DNA from 3 places in the Agromyces sp. GQ35 genome. Region 3 is predicted to be linked to each of the others. Evidence: predicted binding sites of a transcription regulator. Region 3 holds the regulator's gene; each other region holds the start of a gene.
What was found. The regulator HrcA, encoded in region 3, represses chaperone genes, less so after heat shock. The targets are predictions, from matches to a motif close to TTNGCACTCGNNNNNNNCGAGTGCNAA.

Region 1 (9,983 bases), on a different contig from region 3:
GAGGTTCAGGCCCGAGTCTGCTTCGACGATCTCTTGCTTCGCGAGCTCGACGCCGGCTTCCTCGGGCGGGCCGAGGAACGCGAGCGTACCGCTCTGCGGAAGGATCGTTCCGATCTTCATGTCGAGGCTCCGCTCACCGGCCTCGATGGGCAGTGCGTCGCCGGTGTCGGCCGGCTCTTCCGTCTCGGCCGACGGCGTGCCGCCCGACGCGCACGCAGTGAGGAGGAGGGTGCTGACGCCGGCAATGGCGAGACCCGTCCAGGCTGCGCGAGCCGAACGCTTGGCCGAGGCCTTCGCGAATACGCTCATGTTGCTCCTTGGGACTGAAGGAATTGGTACACAATGCAGCGCCATGGTGACGCCGTTGATTGACAGTATTCCGCGCCAAAGGCGGAAACAAGTCGGCGCGGTCACAACCGTGTAACACCGCTCGAATCGTTACCTCGCCGACACCTCGACCCGATTCGACGCACGGATTCCGCGGAAACGCCTGCACAAACGCGAGGAACGAGCGTCTGGGCCATCCGCTCACCGACGCCGCAATCACGCCCGGAAATCACGCGGCGAACCGCGAGCTCGGCTCAGGCGGGTTCGGCGATGACCCGCCGAGACGCGCGCACTCCACGGAGCAGATCGACGGTCAGCACGATGAGTGCGACCCAGACGAGACCGAATCCGACCCAGCGCTCGGGTGGCATCGGCTCCTGCAGGATCACGACGCCGACCAGGAATTGGATGAACGGCGCGAAGTACTGGATGAAGCCCATGAAGATGAGCGGCAGCCGCCGCGAGGCCGCAGCGAAGAGCAGGAGCGGCACAGCGGTGATCGCCCCGGCGAGCAGCAGGAGTACCGTGTGCCAGACGCTGACCGTGCCGATCGTCAGACCCGTGGTCATGCCGACGAACACGAGCTGGACGACGGCGAGCGGCGCGAGCCAGACGGTCTCGATGGTCAGCCCCGAGACGGCATCGACCTTGGGGCCGACCCGCTTCTTGATGAGGCCGTAGAACCCGAACGAGAAGGCCAGCACGAGCGCGATCCACGGCAGTTGCCCGTAGCCGATGGCGAGCACGACGACCGCCACGATCGAGATGCCGACGGCGATCCACTGCGTGAGATTCAGCCGCTCGCGGAGGAGGAACACCCCGAGGAAGACGGTGACGATCGGATTGATGAAGTACCCGAGCGCCGCCTCGACCACCTGGTTCGACAGCGTCGCGTAGACGTAGGTCTGCCAGTTGATGAAGATCAGGAGGCCGGCGAGGCCCATCGTGAGCACGATGCGGCGATCGCGGAACAGCACCGCGAGTGGCCGCCATGCTCGTGTGACCGTGATGAGCAGGGCGCAGAAGACGAGCGAGAAGAGCACCCGCCAGCCGACGATCTCGAACGGGCCGGATGGTGCGAGCGCGATGAAGTAGACCGGCAGGAAGCCCCACAGCCCGTAGGCGCCGATCGCGAAGAACAGGCCCGACCGGCTGACACCGGCCGAGGTCGTCGAGGCTGATGGCGCGGGTTCGGAGCGGGTCGGCACCAGCACAGACTACGCCCGGCAGACGACGATCACGTCGAAACGACAACGAGGCCCGGATGTCCCGATCGGGACATCCGGGCCTCGGATGAATCGTTTCGCCGCTCGTTAGCGGACGACGACTGCGAGCACGTCGCGAGCCGACAGCACGAGCAGGTCGTCGCCGCCGAACTTGACCTCGGTGCCGCCGTACTTCGAGTAGATCACCTTGTCGCCGACGGCGACGTCGAGGGGGATGCGGTTGCCGTTGTCATCGATACGACCCGGGCCCACTGCCACGACCTCGCCCTCCTGGGGCTTCTCCTTGGCAGTGTCGGGGATGACCAGACCCGATGCGGTGGTCTGCTCGGCCTCGACCTGCTTGATGACGATGCGATCCTCGAGCGGCTTGATGGAAACCGACACGGTTGACCCCTTTACTCTCAATGAATGAACTGTCTTGACGAAGACTGGTTAGCAGCCTCAGAGCGAGAGTGCTAAAGCGAGTCTAGGGGCGATTTGGCACTCATGCAACGTGAGTGCCAGCCCGTTCAGCCACAGGCGAACGCGGGCATTCGCATCGCGCCGCTCCCCCGTGTGCGCGATGCCAGCGTGGCCGCCCGGGTGGGGATGCGCATCGCGCCGCTCCCCCGTGCGCGCGATGCTAGCGTGGCCGCCCGGGTGGGGATGCGCATCGCGCCGCTCCCCCGTGCGCGCGATGCTAGCGTGGCCGCCCGGGTGGGGATGCGCATCGCGCCGCTCCCCCGTGTGCGCGATGCTAGCGTGGCCGGGTGGATCGTGCCGAACTCGTCGAACTGCTCTCTCCAGAGGGCCTCACGCTGCTCGACGCACTTCCCGCCTGGGACTCGAAAGCCGACATCGTCAAGACCGTCGCCGACCTGCGCAAGCAGGGCCACGCGCCGACCCTCGTCGCCGCTGTGCTCAGCCAGGCCAAGCTCCGCGCGAAGGCCGAGCGCAAGTTCGGGCCGTTCTCGTCCCGCATGCTCTTCACCGAAACAGGGCTCGAGCAGGCCACCCGGTTGAAGGTCGCGGCCCTGCACGCCGGGCGCTTCTCGCGAGCCGGCGTCGGCCACGTGGCCGACCTCGGATGCGGCATCGGCGGCGACGCCCTGGCCATGGCAGCGATGGACCTCGAGGTGACGGCAGCTGATGCCGACGAGGTGACCGCGGCGATCGCCGCCTACAACCTCACGCCGTTCCCGCGTGTCCACGTGCTGCACGAGCAAGCCGAGCGAGTCGCTCTCGCGGGCATCGACGGAGCCTGGCTCGACCCCGCCCGGCGCACCACCGCCGGCGGAACCACGACGAGGATCACGGATGCCGCAGCCTACTCGCCCTCGCTCGAGTTCGCCTTCGGCCTCGGCGGGCGCATGCCCGTCGGCGTGAAACTCGGCCCGGGCACCGACCGCGACGTCATTCCGGCCGCTGCCGAGGCGCAGTGGGTCTCGGTCGACGGCGATCTCGTCGAGCTGGGCGTCTGGTTCGGATCGGTCGCGCGGCCTGGCATCCGTCGTGCCGCGCTCGTCATCCGCGGCGACGCAGCGCAGGAGCTCACGGCGGGCGCCGACAGCGAAGACGCACCCGTCGGGCCGCTCGGCGAATTCCTCTACGAACCCGACGGTGCGGTGATCCGCGCACGGTTGATCGGCGACCTCGCGCGGGCGCATGGCGCCTGGATGCTCAGCGCCGGCATCGCGTACCTCACTTCCGACACCGCCTTCGACTCGCCGTTCGCACGAGGCTTCCGGGTGCTCGAACGACTGCCGGCCGACGAACGCCAACTCCGCCAGGCGCTGTCGGCCCGCGGCATCGGCACGCTCGAGATCAAGAAGCGGGGCATCGACATCGACCCGGCAGTCCTGCGCACGAGACTGAAGCTCCGCGGCGCGGCATCCGCCACCATCGTGCTGACGCGAGAAGCGGGCCGGCACGTCGCCCTGCTCGTCGAGCGGATCTGAGCCGACCTGCGGGGCGCGCCCGTGGTCTCGCGCTACTGCGGAAGCGCGCCGAAGACGATCGCGTAGTAGCCGATCCACACGGCCGAGAAGACGAGTCCGGCGAGGCCGGTGCCGATGCCGACGAAGGCGAGCGAGCGTCCGTGCTCTTCGCGACGCAGACCCAGCACGCCGAAGACGATCGCCGCGATCGAGAGCGGCAGCATCCAGCCGATGAACAACGAAGCGATCGCGCCGATGGTGCCGACGACGGCGGCGACCCAGCTGTACACCCGCCGCTGCGTCTGCTCCTCGACCACCTCGTTCACGTCGATGCCAGGACGGTGCACGATCAGCAGCTGACCCGTCGAGATCGACCGCAATTGTCCGGTGTCGAACGGCACGTCGAATTCGCGCACCGCAGGATCGGCACGGAACGTCGGTTCGGCGGGTTGGAACGGTGCGAGCGGCTCCAGCGGTGTCATGCGCGCATCGCCCGTCGCATGCTGGCCGGTCGCGCCGCTCGGGGTCGGCCCGTTCTGGACCGCTCCCTCCGCGCCACTCGCATCGCCCGAATGGCGAGGGCCTTCGGACGGCGGAACGGCGTTCGGCCCGGAACCGCCTGGAAAGCGGTCGGGGGTCTCGCCGTCGGGCGAGACCCCCTCACGCTCAGCCATGGACTGCTCCTCAGTACCCGTAGTAGCTGTCGTAGCCGGCGAAGGCGACACCCCACAGCACGAAGGAGAGCAGGGCGATGCCGATGCCGACGAAGCCGAGGATGATGCCGGTGAGCCACATGCCCTTCGCGGCCGGCTCCTTCTTCTTGCCGAGGAAGCCGAGCACCACGGCCGCAGCCGGGATGAAGAGCTGCATGACACCGCCGACGAACGGGATGAAGACCACGAAGAAGCCGAGGAGGCCGACGATGCCGGCGATCAGCGAGATCAGGCTGAGCACCGGAGTCGACTTCGTCGGTGCCGTGGTGCCGTAGGCAGGCGCGCCGTACGCGGCCTGGGCGGGAGCGCCGTATGCGGGCTGGGCGGGAGCACCGTAGCCCGGAGCCGACTCACCGGCTGCCGGAGCGCCGTACACGGGCGGGGCCGGCGGCGTCGCAGCACCGTAGCTCGGCGGGGCCGGCGGCGCGGGCGGCGCCGGCGGCTCGGGCGCGGCGGGCGGCTCGGGCGCCGACGGCACGTCTGGCGTGGATGCCGCTGGAGCAGCCACCACGTCGTCGACCGGCACGATGGGTTCCGGGGCACCCGGAACGCCGGGCTCGGGCGCATCGGGCATCGAGGGCTCGGGAACGCTCGGCGTCTCGGGCTCCGTCGGCACCTCTGGGAGGTCGGGGTTGTCTGGGTTCTTCGGATCACTCATGGCATTCGCCCTTCTGCGTGGTCGGTGTGCGAGCACCCGAGATCGGACTCGGGCGCGCGAGATCAGTAGCTGGAGTCGTAGTACGCGCCGGTCGCCGCGAGCGAGGCGAAGATCACGATGAAGATGACCGTGAGGATGACCGAGATCAGGATGCCGACATAGCCGGTGATCAGACCGCCGATCGCGAGGCCGCGACCCTGCTCGCCGGTCTTCTTGATCTGGCTGAGCGAGATGTGCCCGCAGATGACGCCGACGAGGAAGCCCACGCCGGTGATGATCCCGGCGAGGGAGGCCACGAGCGAGACGATCGCGAGGGTGTTGGTCTTCGGACCAGGAGCCTGAGCGTACGCGGGCTGCCCGTAGGCGGGCTGTCCGTAGCCCGGCGCCGGCGTGCCGTACGCCGGCGCGGCGGGCTGGGGCGTGCCGTAGGCGGGTGCCGGCGGCGGGGGCGTACCGAAGTCCGGCGCAGCCGGAGCAGCGGGCGCGGCCGGAACCTCGGGTGCGGTCGGCGGCACCGGCGGCACGGCGGGCTGCTCAGGAAGGTTCTGATCGGTCACGGTGGGTTCCCCTCGATGGCTGTGGATGCGACTCCGTCACGATGACCGGCGCGCCGGGCGCATCGGCGACGACGGCATCCGGTCTCTCCCGATCACACTATCGCGCCGCACGTGGGCGCGCACGGATTATGCGAGGTCGGCCGCCACGCGGATCTCCGTCGCCGGGAGCGTCGAGTCGGCGCCGAAGTCGAGGGTCGAGGGCGGATGGCCCGCCATCACGAGTTGCGCGCCGAGGGCGGCGATCATCGCACCGTTGTCGGTGCAGAGCGACAGCGGCGGAATGCGCAGCGCGATGCCCGCGGCATCCGCTCGCTCGATCGCCACCTCGCGCAGCCGCGCGTTGGCGACGACGCCGCCGCCGAGCAGCAGGCGCGGAACGCCGAGTTCGGTGCACGCGGCGATCGCCTTGGTGACGAGCACGTCGACGACCGCTTCGCGGAAGCTCGCCGCGACATCGGCCCGTGGCACCGGTTCGCCCGCCGCCTCACGCTGCTCGACCCACCGCGCGACGGCCGTCTTCAACCCGGAGAAGCTGAAGTCGTAGCGATGCGCGGCGAGGTCTTTCGGCTGCGTGAGTCCACGCGGGAATCGGATGGCCCGCGGGTCGCCGCCGACGGCCGCGCGATCGATCTCCGGCCCGCCGGGATACGGCAGCCCGAGGAGTCGCGCCACCTTGTCGAACGCCTCGCCGGCAGCGTCATCGATCGTCTCGCCGAGGAGCTCGACGTCGGAGACGAGGTCGCGCACGAGCAGGAGCGACGTGTGCCCACCCGAGACGAGCAGTGCGACGGTCGGCGTCTCGAGCGGGGCCGCGGTGTCGAGCAGGTCGGCGCCGACGTGACCGACGAGGTGATTCACTCCGTAGATCGGCACCTCGAGAGACAGGGCGAGCGCCTTGGCCGCGCCCACGCCGACCATGAGCGCTCCGGCGAGCCCTGGCCCGCTGGTCACGGCGATCGCGTCGAGGTCGGCAAGGGTGACGGATGCCTCGTCGAGAGCCGACCGGATCGTCGGCCCGAGCGCCTCGAGGTGGGCGCGAGCGGCGACCTCGGGCACGACTCCGCCGTACCGGGCGTGCTCCTCCATCGAGGAGGCGATCGAATTGGCGAGGAGCGTCGTTCCGCGCACGATGCCGACGCCGGTCTCGTCGCAGGAGGTCTCGATGCCGAGGATGAGCGGGGCGTCGCGGTTCACGGTGCCCCTCCGGAGCCCGGATCGACGCGGTCGACGGCACCGAGGGCGGCGCTCGCGCCCACCTCGGAAGCGTTCCCGCTTCGCGCATCGGCCGGCCTGGTGATCGCCGGCGGGACGGTCAGTCGCATGTGCACGGCATCAATGCCACCCCGGTAGTACCGCGGCCGCACACCGATCTGCTCGAAGCCGAGCGAGTCGTAGAGTGCACGGGCGACGGGATTGTCCGCCCGCACCTCGAGGAAGATCTCCGCGACGTGCCGTCGTCTGGCCTCGGTGATCAGCGCGTGCATGAGCCCCCTGCCGAGCCCGATTCCTCGCGTCGACGGGGCGACGGCGATCGTCTGGATGTCGCCCTGCCCGCCGCCGGCCGGCGCGAGGAGACCGGCGTAGCCCAGCAGCCCGGTAGCGGGGTCGTCACCGGAACCCGGCGCGCGCTCCGCCTCGTGTTCGACATCGACCGCGACGAGGTAGTAGCCGTGCGGACTCTCGATCTCACGGCGCATCGCGTCTTCGGGCCAGGCGTCGGCCTCGAAGGTCGCGCGTTCGAGCACCATGATGCGTTCGAGATCGGCGATCGTGGCTCGCCGCATGAACACGCTCATCGCAGGACCTTCTTGCCAGCAGACGGGGTCACATCGGGGGCGCGCAGGTAGATGGGGCGATCCTCGGTGAGCGGCAGTCGGCCGGCGGCGAACGCCTGTTCGGCGAGCATGCCGATCGCGGCGGCGGAGACGATCGCGGCGTCGAAGCGGATTCCTCGCGCGGCAGGGACCTCGTCTCGGGGCACGAGACCCGGGCCGCCGACCCGAACGGGAAGTCCGTCGCCGTCGAGACCGTCGTACTCGGAGACCGCGAACTCGCGGCGCCGCGCGTCGGTGACCACCTGGAGGGCTCCGGTGTCGCCGGCGCGGTACCGCGTGTATGCGATGGCGTCGTGACTCACCACGGGAACGAACGGGCGGCCGGTGCCGAGGGCGAAGGCGTGCGCCGCCGCGATGCCGACGCGCAGGCCGGTGAACGGTCCGGGGCCCATGCCGGCAGCGACTCCCGAGAGCATGCCCGACCTCACGCCCGCCCCAGCGAGCGCGTCGCGGATGAAGCCGCCGATCACCTCGGCGTGGCGCATGGTGTCGTCGGTGCCGACTTCGGAGAGGCAGCGCAGTTCACCGCTGACACTGTCGCGATCGACGACGGCGACACTCGTGCCCGTCGAGGTGTCGATCGCGAGGAGCATGACCTCAAGCCTACGCGGGCACGGCGTACGGAGTGCCCGCCCAACGCGGTCCATGCCCGACGACGGTGACGACGCGCGGTTCGTCGGCGTCGAGGAGAGCGTCGGCATCGATGCTCGCCTCGCCCGCGACATCCGCGATGCTCGCGCCGGTCGGCCGCTCGATGACGATCTCGAGCCAGGAGTCGGTGACCTCCTCGACGAGTCCCGCGCCCCACTCGACGACGACGACCGAACGGTCGAAGTCGAGGTCGAGGTCCTCGAGCAGCGCCGCGCTGCCGAGTCGGTAGGCGTCCACGTGCACGAGCGGCGCACCGCCCACGAGGCTGGGATGGGTTCGCGCGAGCACGAAGGTCGGACTCTGCACGGGTCCGCGGATGCCGAGGCCTGCGCCGATGCCCCGGGTGAGGGTGGTCTTGCCGGCGCCGAGCGGCCCGGTCAGCACCACGACGTCACCGGCGCGCAGGACACCACCGAGTTCGCGACCGAACGCCTCCATCGCTGGAGTGTCGACGATGTCGAACCGCATCAGGCGCCGTCCAGATAGCGGCGCGGCACGCGCGGCCCGACGCGGGTGACGATCTCGTAGCCGATCGTGTCGGCGGCGTCGCCCCAGTCGTCGGCCGATGGCTCGCCGCGCTCGGGGTCGCCGAACAGCACGACCTCGTCACCGACCTCGGCCCGATCGTCGCCGAGATCGACGACGAACTGGTCCATCGCGATGCGACCGACGACGGGGCGCCGGGCGCCGGCCAGCCAGACCTCGGCCCGACCCGACGCCTGACGCGGAACGCCGTCGGCGTAGCCGAGCGGAACGAGCGCGAGCGTCGAGGGGTGATCGGCCCGCCAGATGTGGCCGTAGGAGACGCCGGTGCCCGGCTCGACGCGTCGCACGGCGGCAACGCGTGCGCGCAGGGTCATCGCGGGCCGAAGGCCGAGGTCGGCGGCCGTCGTGCCGTCGTCGTACGGCGACACGCCGTAGACCCCGATGCCGGTGCGGACGAGGTCGAAGCGGGCAGCCGGCAGGCGCAACGCGGCCGCGGTGGACGCGAGATGACGCACCTCGGGCCGGAGCCCTGCCGCTGCCGCCTGCTCGAGTCCGAGTTCGAAGGCCGCGAGTTGGCGTGCATCCTCTTCGGGCGAGGCGTTCGCGAGATGGCTGAACACGCCGCGCACCCGGATCCGTCCGGCACGCTCGAGCCGCGCAGCGAGTGCCACCGCTTCACCCCAGAGCCCGGGTGCAACACCGTTGCGGCTCAGGCCCGTGTCGAGTTTCACGTGCACCGCTGCGGTGCGGTCGACGGATGCCGCGGCATCGGCGATCGCCTGGAGCTGGGCGAGCGAGGAGGCGCCGAGGTCGATGCCTCGGCTCACGGCCGGGGCGAAGGAGGCATCCGGGTCGTGCAGCCAGGCGAGGAGCGGGGCATCGATACCGGCGTCGCGGAGCTCGTGCGCCTCGCCGAGGTCGGCGACGCCGAGCCAGTGCGCCCCACCTGCGACCGCCGCCCTGGCCACCGGAACCGCGCCGTGCCCGTAGGCGTTCGCCTTCACGACGGCCATCGTCATCGCCGGAGCGACGGCCTCGGCAAGAACGGCGACGTTCTCGCGCACAGCACGGAGATCGACGACCGCTTCACGGAACGGGTGACGCGTTGCACCCTCCGCGCTCGTCACGACGGTCCCCCCGCCCCGGTCTCGAGCACGACGAACGCGCTCGCGATTCCGGCGTCGTGGCTCATCGTGACGTGCACCCGATCGATGCCGAGGTCGCGGGTGAGCTGGGCGATCGCACCTGACAGTTCGAAATCGGGGTTGCCGTGTGCGTCTTGCACGACGCGCATGTCATGCCAGCGGATCACCGGATTGCCGCCGAGCGCCTTGATCAGTGCCTCTTTCGCTGCGAATCGCGCCGCGAGCGACCGCGCCGGCCGATCGCGTTCGCTCTCGGCGAACAAGCGCTCACGGAGCGCAGGAGTGCGTGCGAGCGACCGCTCGAAACGGCCGATGTCGACGACATCGATGCCGATTCCCGCGATCACCGCACGACCCCCGGCATCGGGCTCACTCGACCGTGACCGACTTCGCGAGGTTGCGCGGCTGGTCGACGTCGAGGCCCTTCGCCTGCGAGAGCTCCATCGCGAAGATCTGGAGCGGCACGACG
Region 2 (9,983 bases), on a different contig from region 3:
GACCGCGACGAACGGCGATGGGCGCCTCCCGTACGGGAGACGCCCATCGTTCGTGTTGCGTGAGGCTCGGACTCAGAAGTCCATGCCGCCCGTGGGGTCGCCGACCGGAGCCGGGTTCTTCTCGGGCTTGTCAGCGACGACGGCCTCGGTGGTGAGGAAGAGACCGGCGATCGACGCAGCGTTGAGCAGCGCCGAACGGGTGACCTTCACCGGGTCGTTGATGCCGGCAGCGAGCATGTCGACGTATTCGCCGGTCGCGGCGTTCAGGCCGTGGCCGATCGGGAGGTTGCGCACGCGGTCGACCACGACGCCCGGCTCGAGGCCGGCGTTGAGGGCGATCTGCTTGAGCGGCGCGTCGATGGCCACGCGCACGATGTTCGCGCCCGTCGCCTCGTCGCCCGTGAGCTCGAGCTTCTCGAACGCGGTCTTGCCGGCCTGGATGAGTGCGACGCCACCACCGGCGACGATGCCCTCTTCGACGGCGGCCTTCGCGTTGCGAACGGCGTCTTCGATGCGGTGCTTGCGCTCCTTGAGCTCGACCTCGGTCGCTGCGCCGGCCTTGATGACGGCGACGCCGCCCGCGAGCTTGGCGAGGCGCTCCTGGAGCTTCTCGCGGTCGTAGTCGGAGTCGGTGTTGTCGATCTCCTTGCGGATCTGCGACACGCGACCCGCGATGGCCTCTTCGTCGCCGGCGCCCTCGACGATGGTCGTCTCATCTTTGGTGATGATGACCTTGCGGGCCTGACCGAGCAGGTCGAGGGTGACGTTCTCGAGCTTGAGGCCGACCTCTTCGGAGATGACCTGGCCGCCGGTGAGGATCGCGATGTCCTGGAGCTGCGCCTTGCGACGGTCGCCGAAGCCGGGAGCCTTGACGGCGACCGACTTGAAGATGCCGCGGATCTTGTTGACGATCAGCGTTGCGAGTGCTTCGCCGTCGACGTCTTCCGCGATGATGAGCAGCTGCTTGCCGGTCTGGATGACCTTGTCGACGATCGGCAGGAGGTCCTTGATGTTCGAGACCTTGCCGTTGACGATCAGGATGTACGGGTCTTCGAAGACCGCTTCCTGACGATCGGGGTCGGTGACGAAGTACGCCGACAGGTAGCCCTTGTCGAAACGCATGCCCTCGGTCAGCTCGAGCTCGGTGCCGAAGGTGTTCGACTCCTCGACGGTGACGACACCCTCCTTGCCGACCTTGTCGATCGCCTCGGCGATGAGCGCACCGATCTGCTCGTCGGCGGCGGAGATCGAAGCCGTGGCTGCGATCTCTTCCTTCGTCTCGACGTCTTTGGCGTTCGCGAGAAGCTCGACCTCGACGGCCGCGACGGCCTTCTCGATGCCGCGCTTCAGCGAGATGGGGTCGGCGCCTGCGGCGACGTTGCGGAGGCCCTCGCGCACGAGTGCCTGGGCGAGCACGACCGAGGTCGTGGTGCCGTCGCCGGCGACGTCATCGGTCTTCTTGGCGACCTCCTTGACGAGCTCTGCACCGATCTTCTCGTACGGGTCGTCGAGCTCGATCTCCTTGGCGATCGACACGCCGTCGTTCGTGATCGTGGGCGCGCCCCACTTCTTCTCGAGCACGACGTTGCGGCCGCGCGGGCCGAGGGTCACCTTCACCGCGTCGGCGAGCGTGTTGAGGCCACGCTCGAGGCCGCGACGGGCCTCCTCGTTGAAAGCAATGATCTTTGCCATGTGTTTCTCTCGTCCTTTCCCGGACGTCTTCAAAGATTCGTTGGGTTAGCACTCAAAACGAGTGAGTGCTAAGACGATTCTGGCACTCGACCGTCGTGAGTGCAAGCGAGCCCGAAGCTGTCCGCTCAGGGCGTGAACGTCACCGAACCGTCGCCGGGCACGAGCTCGACCCACGTGTTGCCGGGTGCCAGGCGGAGCGGCGAGCCGTCATCGGCGGTGAGAGCGATGGGCGAAGCCGCGGCATCCTTGGCCCAGTTGCCGTGGGCGGTGCGACCCGCCACCGACACCCACGCTTCGCCTGAGCCGAGCATCACGGTCTTCGGGACATCGCCGTAGCTCTCGTCGATGTCGACCCGCAGCGTGACCACATTGACCGCGCGCACTCGCTCCCCCGAAGCTTCGAGATCGGGCGAACCCTCTTGCGACCGCAGCCAGACGGATGTCGCGCCATCCCATTCCCAGGCCGGGAACCGAGCATCGGAGAAGACGAGATCGATGCGCGACGTCGACGTCGCGGCGAGCGCCGGAGCCGCCAACGGATCAGCGGCGCCGTAGGAGAACTGCACGGGCGGCGGTGCGAGCGCGGCGTTGCGGGACACCGCGTCAGCGGCGCGGAGGATCACGTCGTGCGGACCCGGTCGCTCATCCGCCCGTGAGAAGAGATCGGAGTCGTCGAAGTCGAAGACGAGGTTCACCAACGGCGTCGCCATCATCATCTCCACGAAGAGCTCCTGGCCGCCCGAATACGCGATGATGCCGCCGAACGGCGATGCGATGTCGGGATCCATCGGGCGGATCGATCGCACGGGACCGATCTCGTCGGGCACATCCGAGTGCCAGATCGCGACGTATCGCGTGAGTCCCCCCTCGACGAGCTCCTCGAAGACGACGTCGGTGCGATTGAGGGCGATCTGCGGGCGCGCCTCGTCGTGATTGTCGATCTTCGCTGCGAGCGAGGGGTGGGCGAGCGCGGCGGCATCTGCACGCGTGCCGCGCAGCGGCGCGAACGACACCGACACCGGCGGGGAATCGGCCGCGAGGCGGGCGAGCGCGCCTTCATCGGCCGGAGGGACACTCGGCGACTGACACGCCGTGAGTACGACCGCCGCCGCGAGTGTGCAGAGCATCGCGCCTCGCCGACGCGAGGCCTGCCGGACTCGCAGCGCCATGCCGCCAGCGTAGCCGCGGGGGCCTCGGAACCAGGAGGACGCGCCGCCGGAATCGGCGACGCGCTCGGATCAGGTCGCAGCCGGTTCAGGCCGGACGAACCGCCTCCGCCTGCGGCCCCTTCGACCCCGTACCGACCTCGAAGACGACCTGCTGGCCCTCTTCGAGCACCTTGTACCCCGACATGTCGATCGCCGAGTAGTGCACGAAGACGTCTTGACCGTCTTCGGCGACGGTGATGAATCCGTAGCCCTTTTCAGCGTTGAACCACTTGACGGTTCCGTTCGCCATGCGTTGCTCCCGTGTTGCTGTGTAGGTGTCGATCAGCACGTGCCTGTCGCCTGTACCGGGCCGACCCGCTCGTGCCGAACCCACGCCAGGGACGACGTGTTCGCACCGCGGGAGCGACCGAATCCAGATACTCACGACGGGCCGCCTGCGCACAAGTGTCCGGTGCATGGTGCAGGTATCGGAATCGCAACGATTCACCCGCGACGCGGACGGAGGGATCAGCCCGCGGTCGCGTCCGCGTAGTCGGCGCCGAGCACCACGACCAGCTGGTTGCCGGTGGCGGCGAACTGCTCGGACATCCGCACGTCGGCCTCCGGCAGGAACTGGGCGACGCCGCGAGCGGCACCCTCGAGCTCGGGCGTCGCGTAGTAGACGACCGTTTCGGTCAGGGTGTCGTTGTCCGCATTCGCAGTGGAGCCGACGGGGACTCCGTTGGCCGTGAGGGTCTCGCCGGCGCGTGCCGCGAGTCCTGCGGTCGCCGTGCCGTTCAAGACGAGTACTGGGATGTCGGGGGCGATCACCGGCTCGGCGGTGGCGACCGGCGTCGAGCTCGGCGTCGCGGCGGGAGGGTTGCCGAAGTTCAAGCGATCGTTGAACAGCATCACGCCGGCGATGCCCGCCACGACCAGCACGACGGTCGCGACGGCCGCCCAGGCGAACGCGATCCATGCGGCACCCCGGCGCGCGGGCGCCCGGTGCGCACCGACCCGGTCGATGCCATGCGGGATCGAGTCGAAACGATCGCGGGGGAACTTCTGCGCCATGGGTCCAGTCGTCGTGTCGGGGCCGCGCTCAGTCGAGCGGTCGGCCGATCGAGAGCGAACGCCGCGATCGCGCCGCCGCACGCGCCGCACGCATCCGCTGCAGTCGCTTGACGAGCATGGGATCGTGGCGGAGCGCCGCGGGCGAATCGATGAGCTCGCCGAGGATCCGATAGTAGCGGGCGGCCGAGATGCCGAACTCGTCGCGGATCGCCTCGGCCTTCGCGCCGGGGTGCTGCCAGGCGCGTGATTCGAAGGCGAGCACGCGCACGTCGCGTTCTTCGAGTGCCGATTCCGACGGGTGATGCGGCACGCGTTCGGCGCCCATACGACCTCCCGTCACGGCGGGCCGGATGCGCCGCCTGCACGTCATCCTAGACACGCTCGCCCGTGCAGGGGCCGAGTGACGGCGGCGTGTACCCGGTGGACTCGGCTGCAGCGTGCGCCGCTGCCGCAGGAGCGAGCGGCGGCCGGAACAATCGGAACCCGCTCGGACGTTGCACTCGATGCCGGAACTCGCCGGGAGACCTGCGACCATGGGATGGCACCGATGCGAGCACTGGGAGGACCGCTGATGGCGTACGACGTGGAGAAGACCGAAGAGCAATGGCGCGCCGAGCTCGGCGACGAGCAGTACTCCGTGCTGCGCGAGGCGGCGACCGAGCGGCCGTGGACCGGCGAGCTCCTCGACGAGGACCGCGCGGGCGTGTACGCCTGTGCGGCGTGTGGAGCCGAACTCTTCCAGAGCGGCACGAAGTTCGACTCGGGCTGCGGCTGGCCGAGCTTCTACGAGTCGGTGCGACCCGAGGCGGTCGAGCTCATCGAGGACTCCTCGCTCGGCATGGTGCGCACCGAAGTGCGCTGCGCGAGCTGCGGCTCGCATCTCGGACACGTCTTCCCCGACGGCTTCGGCACGCCGACCGGCGACCGATACTGCATGAACTCCCTCGCCCTCGACTTCTCAGCCGAGTCCTGAGTGGCACGGTCCGCACGCGAGGCGATGCTCGCCAGACGGTCGGCGCCCAAGGTGACGGATGCCGCGCCTGACGACGACCAACTGGTGACGCTGCTCGAAGCGGCGGGCCGGGTCGCCGATCATGGCGCACTCCGGCCGTGGCGCGTCATCGCGTTGCGTGGTTCCGCGCGCGATCGACTGGGACGTGCGATCGCGTCGGCCGCAGGTGCCGAGGGCGACGCCGTCGCCAAGCTCGCCGCGAAGCCGTTGCGAGCACCGCTCCTGCTGGCGATGGTCGTCGTCACGACTCCGGGGCACCCGAAGGTGCCCGAGTGGGAGCAGGAAGCGTCAGCCGCCGGTGTCGCCCACCTGCTCAGCCTGCTGCTCGATGAGGCGGGGTGGGGCGTGATGTGGCGCACGGGCCCGCACGCGCGGCATCCACTCGTCGCGGACATGCTCGGCCTCGCGCCCAACGAGCGCATGCTCGGGTGGCTGTACGTCGGTGGTGTGCCCGCGGGCCACCGCGGTGCACCCCGCGCCGACCGCATCGCCGCCGCTCGACTGACGACGCTCGACTGACGTCGACCGGCCCGCTCAGGCGTCGTCGAGCAGGCCGAGATCCAGCGCGCGCAGTACCGCTCGCGTGCGGTCGCGCACCCCGAGCTTCATGAACACGCTCGAGAGATGGTTCTTGACCGTGCCGGACGCGAGGTGGAGGGCGGACGCGATCTCCGCATTGGAGTAGCCGGTGGCGGCCAACTGCAACACGTCGGTCTCACGCGCCGTCAGGGGCTCGGGCCGTTCGAAGCCGCCTACCCCGGCCGGCCGGGCGGTGACGGCCCGGAAGAGCCGATCGGTCAGTCCCGGTTGGAGCAGGGTGCCGCCCGCCGCGAGCGTACGGATGGCGCTCACCAGATGTTCGAGGGTCACGTCCTTCAGGAGGTAGCCCGTCGCGCCGGCCCGCAGGGCCCGCAGCACCAGATCGTCGTCGTCGAACGTGGTGAGCACGAGCACAGGTACGGTCGAGCCGCGCACAGCGAGGGCCTCGAGCGTGGCGATGCCGTCTCGGCGCGGCATCCGGAGGTCGAGGAGCAGGACGTCGGGCTCGCTCGTCGCGACCAGTTCGAGCGCGGCATCGCCGTCTTCACCCTCACCCACCACCTCGATCTCATCGCTGAGCGCGAGCAGGCTGCGAATGCCCTGGCGCACCAGGGTCTGGTCGTCGACCAGCGCCACGCGCGTCATCGCGCCGGCACCCGCGCCGTGACGCCGAAGCCCTGTCCGGGAGCGGACTCGAGCAGCAGCTCGCCACCGAGCGCCTCGATCCGCTCACCCATCCCGGTGAGGCCGTTGCCGCGCTCGAGGTGGCGCACCCCGATGCCGTTGTCACGGGCGTGCATCTCGAGGCCGAGATCGTCTGAGACGACCGTCACCTCGAGGCGGGTCGCGTGCGCGTGGCGCACCGCGTTGGTCGCGATCTCCTGCACCGACCGCACGACCGCGATCGTCCGCGCCTCGTCGAGCGGGGTGCGTTCGTCGACCGAGAGGTCGACGTCGAGTCCGGGTAGCCGCTCCAGCACGGCGCGCAACGTTGGCTCCAGGTGGGTACGTGCATCGCGAAGCTCACCGATCGTGGAGCGGACGTCGGTGAGCAGGTCCTTCGCGATGCCGCGCGCCCTGGTGACGTGCTCGCGGCCTTCACCGGCCGTGCGGTGCACGGCGACCTCGAGCTCGAGCGCGAGTGCCGTCAGCTGATGCCCGATGACGTCGTGCAGGTCGCGGGCGATCCGCAGTCGCTCGGCATCTCGGCTCGACGTGGCGAGCAACGCCGTGGCCGCCCGGAGATCTGCGTGAGCGGCCGCGAGCTCCGCTCGCGCCGCCGCCTCACGCCGGGTACCGGCGATCACGAGTGCAGCGAACACCTGGAACGAGAGGTACGCCAACGTGGAGAAGACGACCTCCGCGACGACCCACCCGGCCCTCGCACCGCCGACCGCGATCACGATGCTCTGGAGCACGATGAGTACCGCGACGGTTCGCGGTCCGAGCCCGAATGACGCCACGGCGGTGGTGATCACGCAGAGCAGTGCCGACCATCCGATCCCCGGCGCGACGAGCCACAGCGTCGACCCCGTGACGAGCAACAGCCCGACCGTCACGGCGAAGGGCCATGGCGGGCGGATTCGGAGGAAACCGGCGTCGAAGACCATGACCGCGAGGTAGACGAGGTAGGCAGACCACCAGATCGCGACACTCGCCGGATCCGCGTGAACGCCCCACACGACCAGGAGCGCGGAGACGCCGACGACGAGGGTGGCGGCGAGGCCCGCCACGGCGCTCAGGAGCTCGTCCGCCTTGATCGCCATACCCGAATGCTACGAGACACGGTCGGATTCGGGACCTGCCATTGGTCATGGGTCGAAGGAGTGCCGACCGGCACGTCCGCGCATGGACCGTGCTCCGTAGCGTCGTCGTCGACGTGAGGAGTCGATCATGACCGTGCTCGAGATGCACGAGGTACGCAAGGAATACGACGGGACTCGAGCCTTGGACGGGCTCGACCTGGTGATCGATCGCGGCGAGATCGTCGCGGTGCTCGGGCCGAACGGAGCCGGCAAGACGACGGCGTTCGAGGTCCTCCTCGGACTCGTCCGCCCGACGTCGGGAACGGTGGAGGTGCTCGGCGAGCCGCCCGGCCGGCACGTGCGCCGTCGTGTCGGCGCGATGCTGCAGTCCGCCGGGCTGCCGGAGCAGACGACCGTCCGAGAGCTCGTCCGGCTGATCGGGCGCAGCTACCCGCAGTCGCTCGCCGTCGACGACGTGCTTGCGCGCACGGCACTGACGAAGCGAGCGGGACGCACCGTGACCACGCTGTCAGGCGGGGAACGCCAACGCCTCCTCCTCGCCCTCGCGCTCGTGGGCGCGCCCGAGCTGCTGCTGCTCGACGAACCCACGGCTGCCATGGACGTCGCGTCCCGGCGCGCGTTCTGGGAGCAGGCGCGCGCCAGCGTGCAGCACGGCGCCACCGTGCTCTTCGCCACGCACGATCTCGCCGAGGCATCCGCCGTCGCCGATCGCGTGCTGGTGATCTCGCAGGGTCGCGTGGTCGCCGACGCCACGGCCGACGAGCTGACGAACCACGGCGACGAAGATCTCGAGGAGGTCTTCCTCGCGCTGACCGCGGAGCGATCCTCCGCCCTCCAGGAAGAAGACGACTGATGAGCACTCGCGATACCTCGACTCCCCCGTCCCGCCCCACGGATGCCGGAACGGACAAGCCGCGGCGGAACGGCGGAGCAGCGGGCCTCGTCATCCTCACCGCCGCGACGGAGTTTCGCACCCGCCTGCGAACCCCCGATTTCGCCATCGGCGCGATCGCCGTCCCGGTGCTGCTGTACGCCATGTTCGGGCTGCCCAACGCATCGAACACCCTGCCGGGCGGCACGAGCGTCGGACTCGCGATGGCGGTCTCCATCGGCGCGTACGGCGTGGTGTCGCTGGCGATCTTCACATTCGGTGAAGACGTCGCGAAGGAGCGCGGTCGTGGCTGGTTCCGCACGCTCGGTGCCACGCCGTTCCCCACATGGGTCCACCTCGCCGGCAAGATTGCGAACGCCCTGGTACTCGGCGCGCTGGTCGTCGCCGGCATCGCGCTTCTCGCGGCCACGGTGGGCGGGGTCGAGTTGCCGACCGACGCCTGGCTCCGACTCGGCGTCACCATGCTCGCCGGCGTCCTGGCGTTCAGCACGTTGGGGTTCGCGATCGCGTTCCTGGCGCGGCCGAGGACGGCCGCCGTGATCGCCAACCTGGTGTTCCTACCGCTGGCCTTCGCCTCGGGCTTCTTCGTGCCGCTCGGCGAGCTTCCGCAGGTACTCCGAGACGTCGCCCAGTTCCTGCCGACCTTCCACTTCGGCCAGCTCGCCTACGGTGTGGTCATGCCCAGTGCGGACATCGAGTACTGGTCGGGGGCCGAGCCGCAGCCGGTGTGGCTGCATCTGGCGTGGGTGATCGGCTCGTCCGTCGTCCTCGGAAGTGCTGCCCTGCTCGGTGCACGGCGGGAAGCGGTCACTCGACGCGGTTGATCGATGGCCCATCGGCCGGGGACGGATCTGCGAGCACCGCCGCGTGCTTGCGGCGGCTCCAGCGGATCGACGCGACTGCGACGGCGACGAGGGCGAGCGCTGTGCCGCCGATCGTCGCGATGTCGACCGGGCGATCGGCCGTCGGAAGGAGCAGGTCGAGCGCGAGGGCGGCCACGAGCTGACCGGCGACCCCGCAGAGCGCCAGGAGCAGCACGCCGAGCGAGCGCACGAGCATCGCCTGCCCGGCGATGAAGATGCAGCCCAGCGCGCCGCCGACGTACAACCAGGGCTCGGTCGGCAGTGCCGCCGGCCACCCCGCGGCTGCCGCGTGCACCAGCATGACCACGACGAGCACGACCGTGCCCACGGCGAAGTTGATGACGGTCGCCGTGAGCGCGCTGCCCGCGACCGCCTTCACTCGCCCGTTCACAGCCTGCTGCCACGCAGCTCCGAGGCCGGCGATGAAGGGCAGCACCATGAGCAGAACCGGCACGTCGTGGGCGATCTGCGCCGAGACCGCCCAGCCGATCGCGGCGAGCGCCAGCAGCGCCCCGACCACGCGGGTCACGTTGAGCGGCCGCCGACCGCCCGGACCGAGCCCGACGAGATCGAACACGATGCCGCCGACGGTCTGCCCCGCGACGATGGCGATCGTGAAGAGGGCGACCCCGATGACGCCCGCCGAGAGTCCCTGGGTCGTGACGAACCACGCGCCAGCGATTCCGCCGAGCACCATCCACCAGGCGAGTTCCCGGCCCCTGAGCGCGCGCGCGACCCGCGCCAGGCCGGCACGTCCGGGACGCCAGAGGCAGAGCGATGCGAGCAGGATCACGAGTCCGCTTCCGAACGAGATCGCGGCTGCCGTGAACGGGTCTTCGAGTGACGCGGCGAGCTGCCCGTTCACTCGCGACTGCAGGGCTGTGCCCGCCCCGAGCACGAGCGCCAGGACGAGCGCGATCCAGGTCGGGACTCGCGGCCGCTCGACGTGCGCGTGGTGATGGGACAGCGGTTCGCTCCGCGCGCGCTGGCGCGTGT
Region 3 (9,983 bases):
ACCGCCGGTCGGGTCAGAATGATGCGGCTGACCTCTTTGCGCTGCAACGCCTGCACGGCCTTCGCCATCGCGAGGTAGGTCTTGCCGGTGCCGGCCGGACCGATGCCGAACACGATCGTGTGCTCGTCGATCGCATCGACGTACTGGCGCTGGCCCTCGGTCATCGGCCGGATTGTCTTGCCCCGGCTCGAGACGATGACCTGTCCGAGCAGCTCGGACGGCTTGGCATTGGGATCGGCGTCGAGCATGCGGGCCGAGCTCCTCACTTCTGTCGGTGTGGGATCTTGCCCGCTGCGCACGAGCTCGAGCAGTTCCTCGATCAGGCGCCGCACATGGAGGCGGCCCTCGGTATCGCCGCGGATGGCGATCTCGTTGCCGCGCACGTGCACCTGCACGTCGGGGTATTCGCGCTGCACTTGCGTGAGCAGGCGGTCTTGCGGGCCGAGCAGGCGCACCATGGCGATGCCGTCGATGCTGAGCCGTTCCTCGTCGGCCGGCGCGGACTGCTCGGCGTCGCCGCCGATCGGGTCACTCACCGGCAAGCGTGGCCTCCTCGAGACCGCCCGCCAGCACGTGCGCGTGCACGTGGAAGACGGTCTGACCGGCAGCGGCTCCGGTGTTGAAGACGAGCCGGAACTCGCCGCCGGCGAGCTCGTCGGCCACCGAGCGGGCCACGTCGACGAGCTCGGCGAGCAGACCGGGATCACCGGCGGCGAGCTCGACGACGTCGCGGTACGTGCCCGATTTCGGCGTGACGACGACGTGCACGGGCGCTTTCGGCGCGATGTCGTGGAAGGCGATGACCCGCTCGGTCTCTGCGACGAGGCTCGCGGGGATCTCACGAGCGGCGATGCGCTCGAAGAGGGTCGGCTCTGCGCGGGACTCGGTCATCCCCCCATCGTAGCGACGGATGCCTCACCACCGCCCGAGTGCAGCATTGAGCACGGCGATCGCGGCGGGCCCGGCCGTCGACGTGCGCAGCACGGATGCGCCGAGGCGCACCGGCTCGGCGCCCGCCGCGGTGAGGCGTTCCAATTCGGCCGGGGAGATGCCGCCCTCGGGGCCGACGACCAGTGCGAGGTCGCGGCCGTCGGGGCGGAGCTCGGTGAGGCGCGTCGACGCGGTCGGCTCGAGCAGGAGCACTCGCTGCCCGTCGAGCCGCGCGGCGAGCTCGGCCGTCGAGGTCAGCGGTGACACCGCGGGCAGCCAAGCTCGGATCGACTGCTTCACCGCCTCACGCACGATGTTCGCCCAGCGCAGGCGCCCCTTCTCCGCCTTCGGTCCGTCCCACCGCGAAACGGAGCGGGCAGCCGCCCACGGCACGATCGCGTCGACGCCGAGCTCGGTCGCGGCCTGCACGGCGAGTTCGTCGCGATCGCCCTTCGCGAGCGCCTGCACGAGGGTGATGCGCGGTGCCGCCGCTTCGACGGCGACGACCTCATCGACGGCGAGTTCGAGCTCCCGCGACCCTGCCGAGACGACGGTGCCGGACACGAGGATTCCGCGTCCGTCGCCGATCGCGATGCGCTCGCCCGGCCGCACCCGCGAGACGGTCACGGCGTGCCGCGCCTCGTCTCCCGCGAGCGTGACGGTGCCGCCCGGTCCGATGGCCGAGAGTTCGAGTGTCTCGTCGAGGTAGAGGTGGCTCACCGGAGCATCCGCCTAGCCGAGGAACCGGTCGCGCAGCCGGGCGAAGATCCCCTGCTGGAAGTGACTGAGCTCGGGCTCGGGGGCCTTCTTGGATGCCGCGAACTGCTGCATCAGGTCGCGTTCCTTCGAGGAGAGCTTCGTGGGGGTGACGACCTGCACCCCGACCTTGAGGTCGCCACGACCGGTGCCACGGAGCCGGGAGACGCCGCGTTCCTTCACGGTGAGGATCTCGCCGCTCTGCAGGCCGGCCTTGAGTTCGAGTGCGACATCGCCGTCGAGGGCGGGGATCGTCGCGTCGGTGCCGAGGATCGCGTCGGTCATCGACACCTCGAGCGTGCACAGCAGGTCGTCGCCGTGACGGCTGAAGACGTCGTGGCTCTTCACCTTGATCTCGAGGTAGAGGTCGCCGTTCGGGCCTCCGGCGGGGCCTGCCTCACCGGAGCCCGGCATCTGCAGGCGCACGCCCGTGTCGACGCCCGCCGGGATGTCGACCGGAACGGTGCGGCGGGCGCGTACGCGGCCCTGGCCCTGGCAGGTGACGCACGGCGTCGCGATGACGGTGCCGTAGCCGCGGCAGGTGCCGCACGGGCTCGAGGTCATGACGTTGCCGAGCAGCGATCGCACCGAGCGCTGGATCGAGCCGGTGCCGTGGCAGATGTCGCACGTGACGGGCGAGGTGCCCGGCTGGCAGCACGAACCGTGACAGGTCTCGCAGGTGACCGCGGTGTCGACCTCGATGTCGCGATGCGTGCCGAAGATCACCTCGTCGAGGCCCACCTCGACCCTGATCAGCGCATCTTGGCCGCGCTCCCGCCGTGACCGGGGCCCCCGGCTCTGCTGTCCGGCCCCGAAGAACGTCTCGAAGATGTCGCCGAAGCCGCCGAAGTTCTGACCGCCGCCGCCGAAGCCGCCCTGACCACCGAGGTCGTACTGCTCGCGCTGCCGCGCGTCGGAGAGCACGTCGTACGCGTGCGTGACCTCTTTGAAGCGTTCGGATGCCTCGGCGCCCGGGTTGACGTCGGGGTGGAGCTCACGCGCGAGACGGCGGTAGGCCTTCTTGATCTCGTCGGGGGTGGCGTCGTGCGCGACGCCGAGGACCTCGTAATGGTCGGCCACGGAGGGCTTGTCCTTTCGATTGCCGGAAGTGCCGGTCGGATGCGACGGGCGGCGGGTTCAGCTCTCGCCGAGGGTGCGGGAGAGGTAACGGGCGACGGCGCGAACGGCCGCCATGCTGTTGGAGTAGTCCATGCGGGTGGGGCCGACGATGCCGAGCCTCGAGATGTCGCGGCCCGGGATCGCGAAGGAACTCGAGACGACGGAGGTCTCGCCGAGGCCGAAGGAGGCGTTCTCGCGGCCGATGCGCACCGTGACGGCATGGTCGTCGGTCGCCATCTCGCCGAACAGCCGCAGCAGCACCACTTGCTCTTCGATGGCCTCGATGACGCCGAGGATCGATCCGGCGAAGTCCTGCTCGGTGCGCACGAGGTTCGCCGCGCCGGCCACGACCAGACGGTCTTGACGTTGCGCCCGCGCCTGATCGGCGAGCGTGGCGGCCAGCGTGTGGAGGACGGCCGCGTGATGCGGATCGACGCTGTCGATCTCGCCGGACAGCGCCTCGGCGGCGTCGGCCATCGCGCGACCGCCTGCGACCTCGTTCAAGCGCGCCCTGAGTCCGTCGAGGATCTGCTCGTCGACCGGCTCCTCGAGTTCGGCGAGGCGCTGCTCGACCTGACCCGAATCGGTGATGAGGATGCAGAGCACGCGGTCGGACGCGAGCGCGATGAGCTCGACGTGCCGCACGCGTGCGCTGCCGAAGCTCGGGTACTGCACGACCGCGAGCTGATTGGTCAGTTGCGCGATGAGTCGCACCGTGCGCGCGAGCAACTCGTCGAGATCGCTCGATTCGCCGAGGAAGGTCTCGATCGCCTGCCGTTGCGCGCTGCTCATCGGGCGCACCTCGGTGAGCTGGTCGACGAAGACCCGATAGCCCTTGTCGGTCGGAATGCGACCCGACGAGGTGTGCGGCGCCGCGATCAACTCCTCTTCTTCGAGGAGCGCCATGTCGTTGCGGATCGTCGCAGCGGAGACGCCGAAGGCATGCCTCTCGACGATCGACTTCGACCCGACGGGTTCGCGCGACGCGACGTAGTCCTGCACGATCGCGCGCAACACGGCGAGGCTGCGTTCGGAGACCATGACCCTCGCTTCCGTCGAAGAGTTGGCACTCGAATCGAGTGACTGCCAATCATATCGCGACATCCTGCGACGATGCCGTTGCCAGCCGCGGGGCGGCGGCGCTACCGTATGGGTATTCCGCGAGTCATCCTCGACGACGACCTCCTGTCGCACGAGACGCGGGTCATCTGAGAACCCCCGAAAGGCACGCATCATGACTGATCCGAACTCACCGTCGCCCGACGCGAACATTCCGCCGCAGCAGCCCGCGGCACCGCAACCGGTCGCCGCACCGCTGTCGCCCGAGCAAGACGTGCAGTGGGGCTCGTTCGCCCACCTCGGCGGCATCCTCGGCCCGCTGCCGTCGCTCATCATCTGGCTCATCTTCAAAGACCGCGGCGCCTTCACGAACACCGAAGGCAAAGAGGCGCTGAACTTCCAGATCACGATCTTCTTCGCCTATGTCGTCGGCTGGATCCTCACGTTCATCCTGATCGGCGTCTTCGTCGTGTGGGCCGCATGGATCGTGGGCGTCATCTTCTCGATCATCGCGTTCCTCAAGGCGAAGGACGGGCAGCACTACCGCTACCCCTTCGCGATCCGCCTCATCAAGTAGCAGCGGTACGCGAGCGCGCCGGGCAGGTACTCGCCCGGCGCGCTCCCCTGTGCCAGCATGAACATGTTCGAACCCTCGCCCACCGGGCGACGCGACCAAGGAGACATCATGTCCGACACGACCCCGCCTCCCCCGCCGCCGGGGACTCCCTACCAGCAGAGCGCGCCGCTCAGCCCTTCCGATGAGAAACTCTGGGCGACGCTGATCCACGTCGGCGGCATCTTCTTCTACTTCATCCCGCCGCTGATCGGCTACCTGGTGCTGAAAGACAAGGGACCGTTCGTCCGCGCACACACCGCGACGGCGCTGAACTTCCAGATCACGATCGCGATCGCGCTCGTGATCAGCTACATCCTCATCGTCGTCTTCATCGGCATCTTCCTGGTCTTCGCGATCGAGATCGTGAAGATCATCTTCAGCATCATCGCCGCGGTGAAGGCCAACCAGGGCCAGCCCTACACCTACCCGCTCGCGATCAAGTTCGTGAGCTGAGTTCCGACGATCCGTCGAGCAGTCGCCGTACCACGGCGTCTGCGAGCAGCCGTCCTCTCCTGGTGAGCGTGAGCACACCGGAGAGGGCGGCTTTCGCGTCGACGAGGCCGTCGGCGATGAGACCCGCCACCGCGTGGCGTCCTCCCGCCTGCAGTGACGCGAGATCGATACCCTCGCGGATGCGCGTGAGCAGCAGCACCCGCTCGGTCTCGCGGGTCGGGGCGTCGAGCACCTCGCGGCCCACCGCCGGCGAGACGCCGGCGGTGACGCGGTCGGCGTAGGCCGACGGATGCTTCGCGTTCCACCAGCGCACCCCGCCGACATGACTGTGCGCACCCGGTCCGACACCCCACCAGTCGTCACCACGCCAGTAGCCGAGGTTGTGACGTGAGCGGTGGGAGGCATCCGTCGCCCAATTGCTGACCTCGTACCATTCGTAGCCGGCGTCGGCGAGCAGCTCGTCGGCGAGCTCGTACATGTCGGCCTCGAGGTCGTCGGATGGCGTCGCAAGCTCGCCCCGGCGAATCTGGCGGGCGAGCTTCGTCCCCTCCTCGACGATGAGCGCGTACGCGCTCACGTGGTCCGGGCGTTCGGCGATGACGGCGGCCAGGCTGCGTCGCCAGTCGTCGATCGACTCCCCCGGCGTTCCGTAGATCAGGTCGAGGCTCACGCCGAGCCCCGCATCACGCGCCCATCCGACGACGAGCGGCACTCGGGCCGGGTCGTGCGTGCGGTCGAGGGCGGCGAGCACGTGCGGGACCGCCGACTGCATGCCGAACGACACCCGGGTGAATCCACCTTGGGCGAGTCGGGCGAGGTCGTCGGGGCCGACGGAGTCGGGATTCGCCTCGGTCGTGATCTCGGCGCCCGGCTCGAGCCCGAACTCGTCGCGCACCGCGCCCAGCATGCGCACGAGGTCGTCGGCCGGCAGCAGTGTCGGGGTTCCGCCGCCGAAGAAGACGGTCGACGCTGCTCGAGCGGGCTGCGCGGATGCCTCGAGCACTGTGCGCGACATCCGGATCTCAGCGATCGCGTGGTCGGCGTAGTCGACCTGCCGCGCACCCCGCAGCTCATCGGCGGTGTAGGTGTTGAAGTCGCAGTACCCGCACCGGACCCGGCAGAACGGCACATGCACGTAGACGCCGAACGCACGGTCGAGGGCGCCCGACGCGGCCGACGCCGGCAGCAGCCCATCGGCCGGCGCGGGATCGCCGAGCGGCAGTGCGGACCCCACGACTCAGACGCCGCCCGCGGGATGCAGCGCCCGCAGTTCGAGCTTGGTGAGTTCACGGCGCAGCCTGCGCTGCCTCGGCGCAACGATCGCGCGAATGCCACCGGCGGTGGCGAGGATCGAGCGGATCGTCAGCCAGACCGTGTCGTCGTCACGACGTTCGAGGATGAACGACTCCTCGCCACTCTCGGGGCCATCGGCCGTGGTGCCGTAGGCGAAGCCGATGCGATCGGGTTCGTCGATGACGTAGACGACGAGCACCGGCGTCTTGGCGACACCGAATCGGCGCTTGCGCTCCAGCGTCGCGGTCATGCCGGCGGCGATGTAAGGGGTGCCGTCGGCACCGAACCGCTCTTCGCTGCGCGGCGGGGGCTGGTCGCTCAACGGAGCGCCATCGGCGCCGTAGACGATGCCCGGGTATTGCGCGCCGGTGCCGCTGGCGGCCTCGGTGACGTCGAAGCCGGCGCCGCGCTGGATGCCCCAGGTCATGAGCGCATCGGCCGCGCGCTGGAAGCGCTCCGTGCCCGAACCGAGCCGCACGGCGTCTTCAGCGGGGCGGTACCCCGCCGGCGGATAGCGCAACAGGTCGGGCGCGAGCGTCGCCCCGATCGCGCCGTAAGTGACCGACTGGTCGGTGAACGTGCTTCGGCGGGTCATCCGTCGGTCCTTCGTGATGTCGGGAGGCGTCCGGGTACTCGGTTCGAGTGAGACGATCGAGCGGCGGGCATCCGTCGATTCTACGGAGGTCACCTGAGAAGCCGGTGCTCTCGATGACCGCCTCGGCTGCGCGCGAACCCGGAGCGTCCTCAGGGCTCCGCGACCGCGGGTTCGAGCAGGGTGATCATGGATGCATCCGTATCGAGCTCGGCGCGGACGCCCAGTGGGAGCGGGAGGTTCGGCGGGGTGTGCCCGATCTCGACGTTCGCGAGCACGGGGATGTCGCGGTCGCCGAGCACGTCGAGCGTGACCTCTCGAAGCCCCGGCCCGTCGTCGGTGACCTCGACGTCGGCGACCGGACCGATGATCATGCCTGCCGCGCGATCGAGGATTCCCGCGTGGCGCAGCGCCTGGAGGTCGTTCCAGATCATGGACGTCGACGTGTTGACGTCTTCCCAGAACAGGATCGCGCCGTCGAAACGCTCGAGAGGCACTCCATACGGCGTGCCATGGAGGCGCACGAGGCGGTTCAGGAGGCCACCGAGCAATGGACCCGCCGCCCGGCCCGGCCGCCATGACTCCCACGCCTCGCTCTGCGGCAGCGCACCGGCGGCCTCGGTCTGCGTCAGGACCCGGCGGGAGATGTCGGCCAGCTGCGCACGGCGCTCGGCAGTCGTGTCGGGCCACTCGCCGAATCCGTGGGTGACGAGGTCGCCGTGCACGCTGACCAGCCCGGTGCGCGCGTGCAACGCCAGGTGCAGCCCGTCGATGTCGCTGAACCCGATCAGTGGCATGCGCACGGTGAAGCCCAGCGACTCGATCTGGCTCACGCCGGCCCGGAAGAGCGACGCTTCGTCGGCGTCGAGGCCGCCCGAAAGCGCCGCCACCGCCACGACGTCACCGTGTCGCAGTGCCCGTGGCCGAAGTGTGTCCACCATGCCGTGCCCCGTCTCCGGGCGGGCCGCTCGGGGCGCTTCGCCGCCCGCGTGCTCGACTCCCGCCGACGACGACCACGTTAGCGCGAGGCGCTACTTCTTGTCTTTCTTCTCGGTGTCGCCCGAGAGCGCGGCGATGAACGCCTCTTGGGGCACTTCGACGCGACCCACCATCTTCATGCGCTTCTTGCCCTCCTTCTGCTTCTCGAGGAGCTTGCGCTTGCGGGTGATGTCACCGCCGTAGCACTTGGCCAGCACGTCTTTGCGCATCGCGCGGATCGACTCGCGCGCGATGATGCGAGCGCCGATCGCCGCCTGGATCGGCACCTCGAACTGCTGGCGCGGGATGAGCTCCCGGAGGCGGCCGGTCATCAGCACGCCATAGGCGTAGGCCTTGTCGCGGTGCACGATCGCGCTGAACGCATCGACCTGCTCGCCCTGCAGCAGGATGTCGACCTTCACGAGGTCGGCGGCCTGATCGCCTGTCGGCTCGTAGTCGAGCGAGGCGTACCCCGCGGTCTTCGACTTCAGCTGGTCGAAGAAGTCGAAGACGATCTCGCCGAGCGGGATGTTGTAGCGGATCTCGACCCGGTCTTCGCCGAGGTACTCCATGCCGATGAGGGCACCACGGCGCGACTGGCAGAGCTCCATGATCGTGCCGACGTAGTCTTTCGGCGCAAGGATCGCGGCGCGCACCATCGGCTCGCGAACCTCGACGATCTTCGCGCCCGTCGGGAACTCGCTCGGGTTGGTGACGGTCACCGTCTTCTTGTCTTCGGTGGTCACCTCGTAGATCACCGACGGCGCGGTCGCGATGAGATCGAGGCCCCACTCGCGTCGCAGTCGCTCGGTGACGATCTCGAGGTGCAGGAGGCCGAGGAAGCCGCAGCGGAAGCCGAAGCCGAGGGCGACCGACGTCTCGGGCTCGTAGACGAGCGCAGCGTCCGACAGCTTGAGCTTGTCGAGCGCCTCGCGAAGTTCGGGATAGTCGCCGCCGTCGATCGGGTAGATGCCCGAGAACACCATCGGCAGCGGCTCGGTGTAGCCGGGCAGCGCATCGGTGGCCGGCTTCGCCGCGGTCGTGACGGTGTCGCCGACCTTCGACTGGCGCACGTCTTTCACACCCGTGATGAGGTAACCGACCTCGCCGATGCCGAGCCCCTTGCCTGGTGTCGGCTCGGGCGCGCTCACGCCGATCTCGAGGATCTCGTGCGTGGCGCGCGTCGACATCATCTGGATGCGCTCACGCGGGGCGAGATGACCGTCGATCATGCGGACGTAGGTGACGACGCCGCGGTAGCTGTCGTAGACGGAGTCGAAGATCATCGCGCGCGCCGGGGCATCCGCATTGCCGACCGGTGCGGGGATGCGCTCGACCACCCGGTCGAGGAGCTCTTCGACGCCGACACCGGTCTTGCCGGAGACCTTCAACACGTCGTCGGGTGAGCCGCCGATGAGGTCGGCGAGCTCTTTCGCGTACTTCTCGGGCTCAGCGGCCGGCAGGTCGATCTTGTTCAGCACCGGGATGATCTCGAGGTCGTTCTCGAGCGCAAGATAGAGGTTCGCGAGCGTCTGCGCCTCGATGCCCTGCGCGGCGTCGACGAGCAGGATCGCACCCTCGCACGCAGCCAGCGAGCGGGAGACCTCGTAGCTGAAGTCGACGTGACCCGGCGTGTCGATCATGTTCAGCGCGTACGACGTGTCGCCCACCTGCCATGGCATGCGCACCGCCTGGCTCTTGATCGTGATGCCGCGCTCGCGCTCGATATCCATGCGATCGAGGTACTGCGCGCGCATGTCTCGGTCGCTCACCACACCCGTGATGCCGAGCATGCGGTCGGCGAGCGTCGACTTGCCGTGGTCGATGTGCGCGATGATGCAGAAGTTTCGGATCAGCGCGGGGTCGGTGGCAGCAGGCACCGGCGGGTTCGTGGCTCTCGGGGACATCCCGACGATTCTCCCATGACTTCGGTTCCGACTTTCGACGGATGCCCCGCGACAGGCCCCCGGGCTACGCTCGGAGCATCATGGCGGTGATCGAAGTCCCCAGCTCGCGCGTGGCTCCATCGGCCCTGCGGCCCGTGTTCACGGCGCTCCGGCTGGGGCTGCACGTGCTCGTCGTCGGGCTCACGCTCTTCGTCGTCGTTCGCGCGCTCCTCGCCGACGCACCGACCGAGGTCGCGGTGACCGTACTCGCGGTCGCGTTCCTCGCCTGCTACGGCGCCGG

Region 1: groES (co-chaperone GroES) is a predicted target of HrcA. The motif match lies at 2,031-2,057, and genes of this name have one in related genera.
Region 2: groL (chaperonin GroEL) is a predicted target of HrcA. The motif match lies at 1,738-1,764, and genes of this name have one in related genera.

What each region holds. Positions count from the first base shown of each region.
Region 1 is NZ_JCAXEO010000001.1:208,013-217,995, forward strand. It holds gene AC6CH0_RS00960 (ABC transporter substrate-binding protein) at 1-309, opposite strand, end outside; gene rarD (EamA family transporter RarD) at 582-1,535, opposite strand; gene groES (co-chaperone GroES) at 1,641-1,937, opposite strand; gene AC6CH0_RS00975 (class I SAM-dependent methyltransferase) at 2,303-3,490, shown strand; gene AC6CH0_RS00980 (DUF4190 domain-containing protein) at 3,523-4,143, opposite strand; gene AC6CH0_RS00985 (DUF4190 domain-containing protein) at 4,154-4,840, opposite strand; gene AC6CH0_RS00990 (DUF4190 domain-containing protein) at 4,903-5,397, opposite strand; gene tsaD (tRNA (adenosine(37)-N6)-threonylcarbamoyltransferase complex transferase subunit TsaD) at 5,524-6,591, opposite strand; gene AC6CH0_RS01000 (GNAT family N-acetyltransferase) at 6,588-7,193, opposite strand; gene tsaB (tRNA (adenosine(37)-N6)-threonylcarbamoyltransferase complex dimerization subunit type 1 TsaB) at 7,190-7,825, opposite strand; gene tsaE (tRNA (adenosine(37)-N6)-threonylcarbamoyltransferase complex ATPase subunit type 1 TsaE) at 7,836-8,351, opposite strand; gene alr (alanine racemase) at 8,351-9,496, opposite strand; gene AC6CH0_RS01020 (holo-ACP synthase) at 9,493-9,861, opposite strand; gene glmS (glutamine--fructose-6-phosphate transaminase (isomerizing)) at 9,884-9,983, opposite strand, start outside.
Region 2 is NZ_JCAXEO010000001.1:55,853-65,835, forward strand. It holds gene groL (chaperonin GroEL) at 73-1,692, opposite strand; gene AC6CH0_RS00285 (DUF3048 domain-containing protein) at 1,818-2,861, opposite strand; gene AC6CH0_RS00290 (cold-shock protein) at 2,947-3,150, opposite strand; gene AC6CH0_RS00295 (LytR C-terminal domain-containing protein) at 3,369-3,914, opposite strand; gene AC6CH0_RS00300 (DUF3263 domain-containing protein) at 3,943-4,239, opposite strand; gene msrB (peptide-methionine (R)-S-oxide reductase MsrB) at 4,486-4,887, shown strand; gene AC6CH0_RS00310 (nitroreductase family protein) at 4,888-5,445, shown strand; gene AC6CH0_RS00315 (response regulator) at 5,461-6,111, opposite strand; gene AC6CH0_RS00320 (sensor histidine kinase) at 6,108-7,232, opposite strand; gene AC6CH0_RS00325 (ABC transporter ATP-binding protein) at 7,360-8,085, shown strand; gene AC6CH0_RS00330 (ABC transporter permease) at 8,085-8,948, shown strand; gene AC6CH0_RS00335 (DMT family transporter) at 8,932-9,983, opposite strand, start outside.
Region 3 is NZ_JCAXEO010000002.1:123,594-133,576, reverse strand. It holds gene AC6CH0_RS12580 (PhoH family protein) at 1-542, opposite strand, end outside; gene AC6CH0_RS12575 (HIT domain-containing protein) at 529-891, opposite strand; gene AC6CH0_RS12570 (16S rRNA (uracil(1498)-N(3))-methyltransferase) at 916-1,650, opposite strand; gene dnaJ (molecular chaperone DnaJ) at 1,663-2,766, opposite strand; gene hrcA (heat-inducible transcriptional repressor HrcA) at 2,824-3,846, opposite strand; gene AC6CH0_RS12555 (DUF4870 domain-containing protein) at 4,040-4,441, shown strand; gene AC6CH0_RS12550 (DUF4870 domain-containing protein) at 4,550-4,933, shown strand; gene hemW (radical SAM family heme chaperone HemW) at 4,917-6,167, opposite strand; gene AC6CH0_RS12540 (DUF1990 domain-containing protein) at 6,171-6,821, opposite strand; gene AC6CH0_RS12535 (S66 peptidase family protein) at 6,971-7,759, opposite strand; gene lepA (translation elongation factor 4) at 7,850-9,703, opposite strand; gene AC6CH0_RS12525 (sensor histidine kinase) at 9,790-9,983, shown strand, end outside.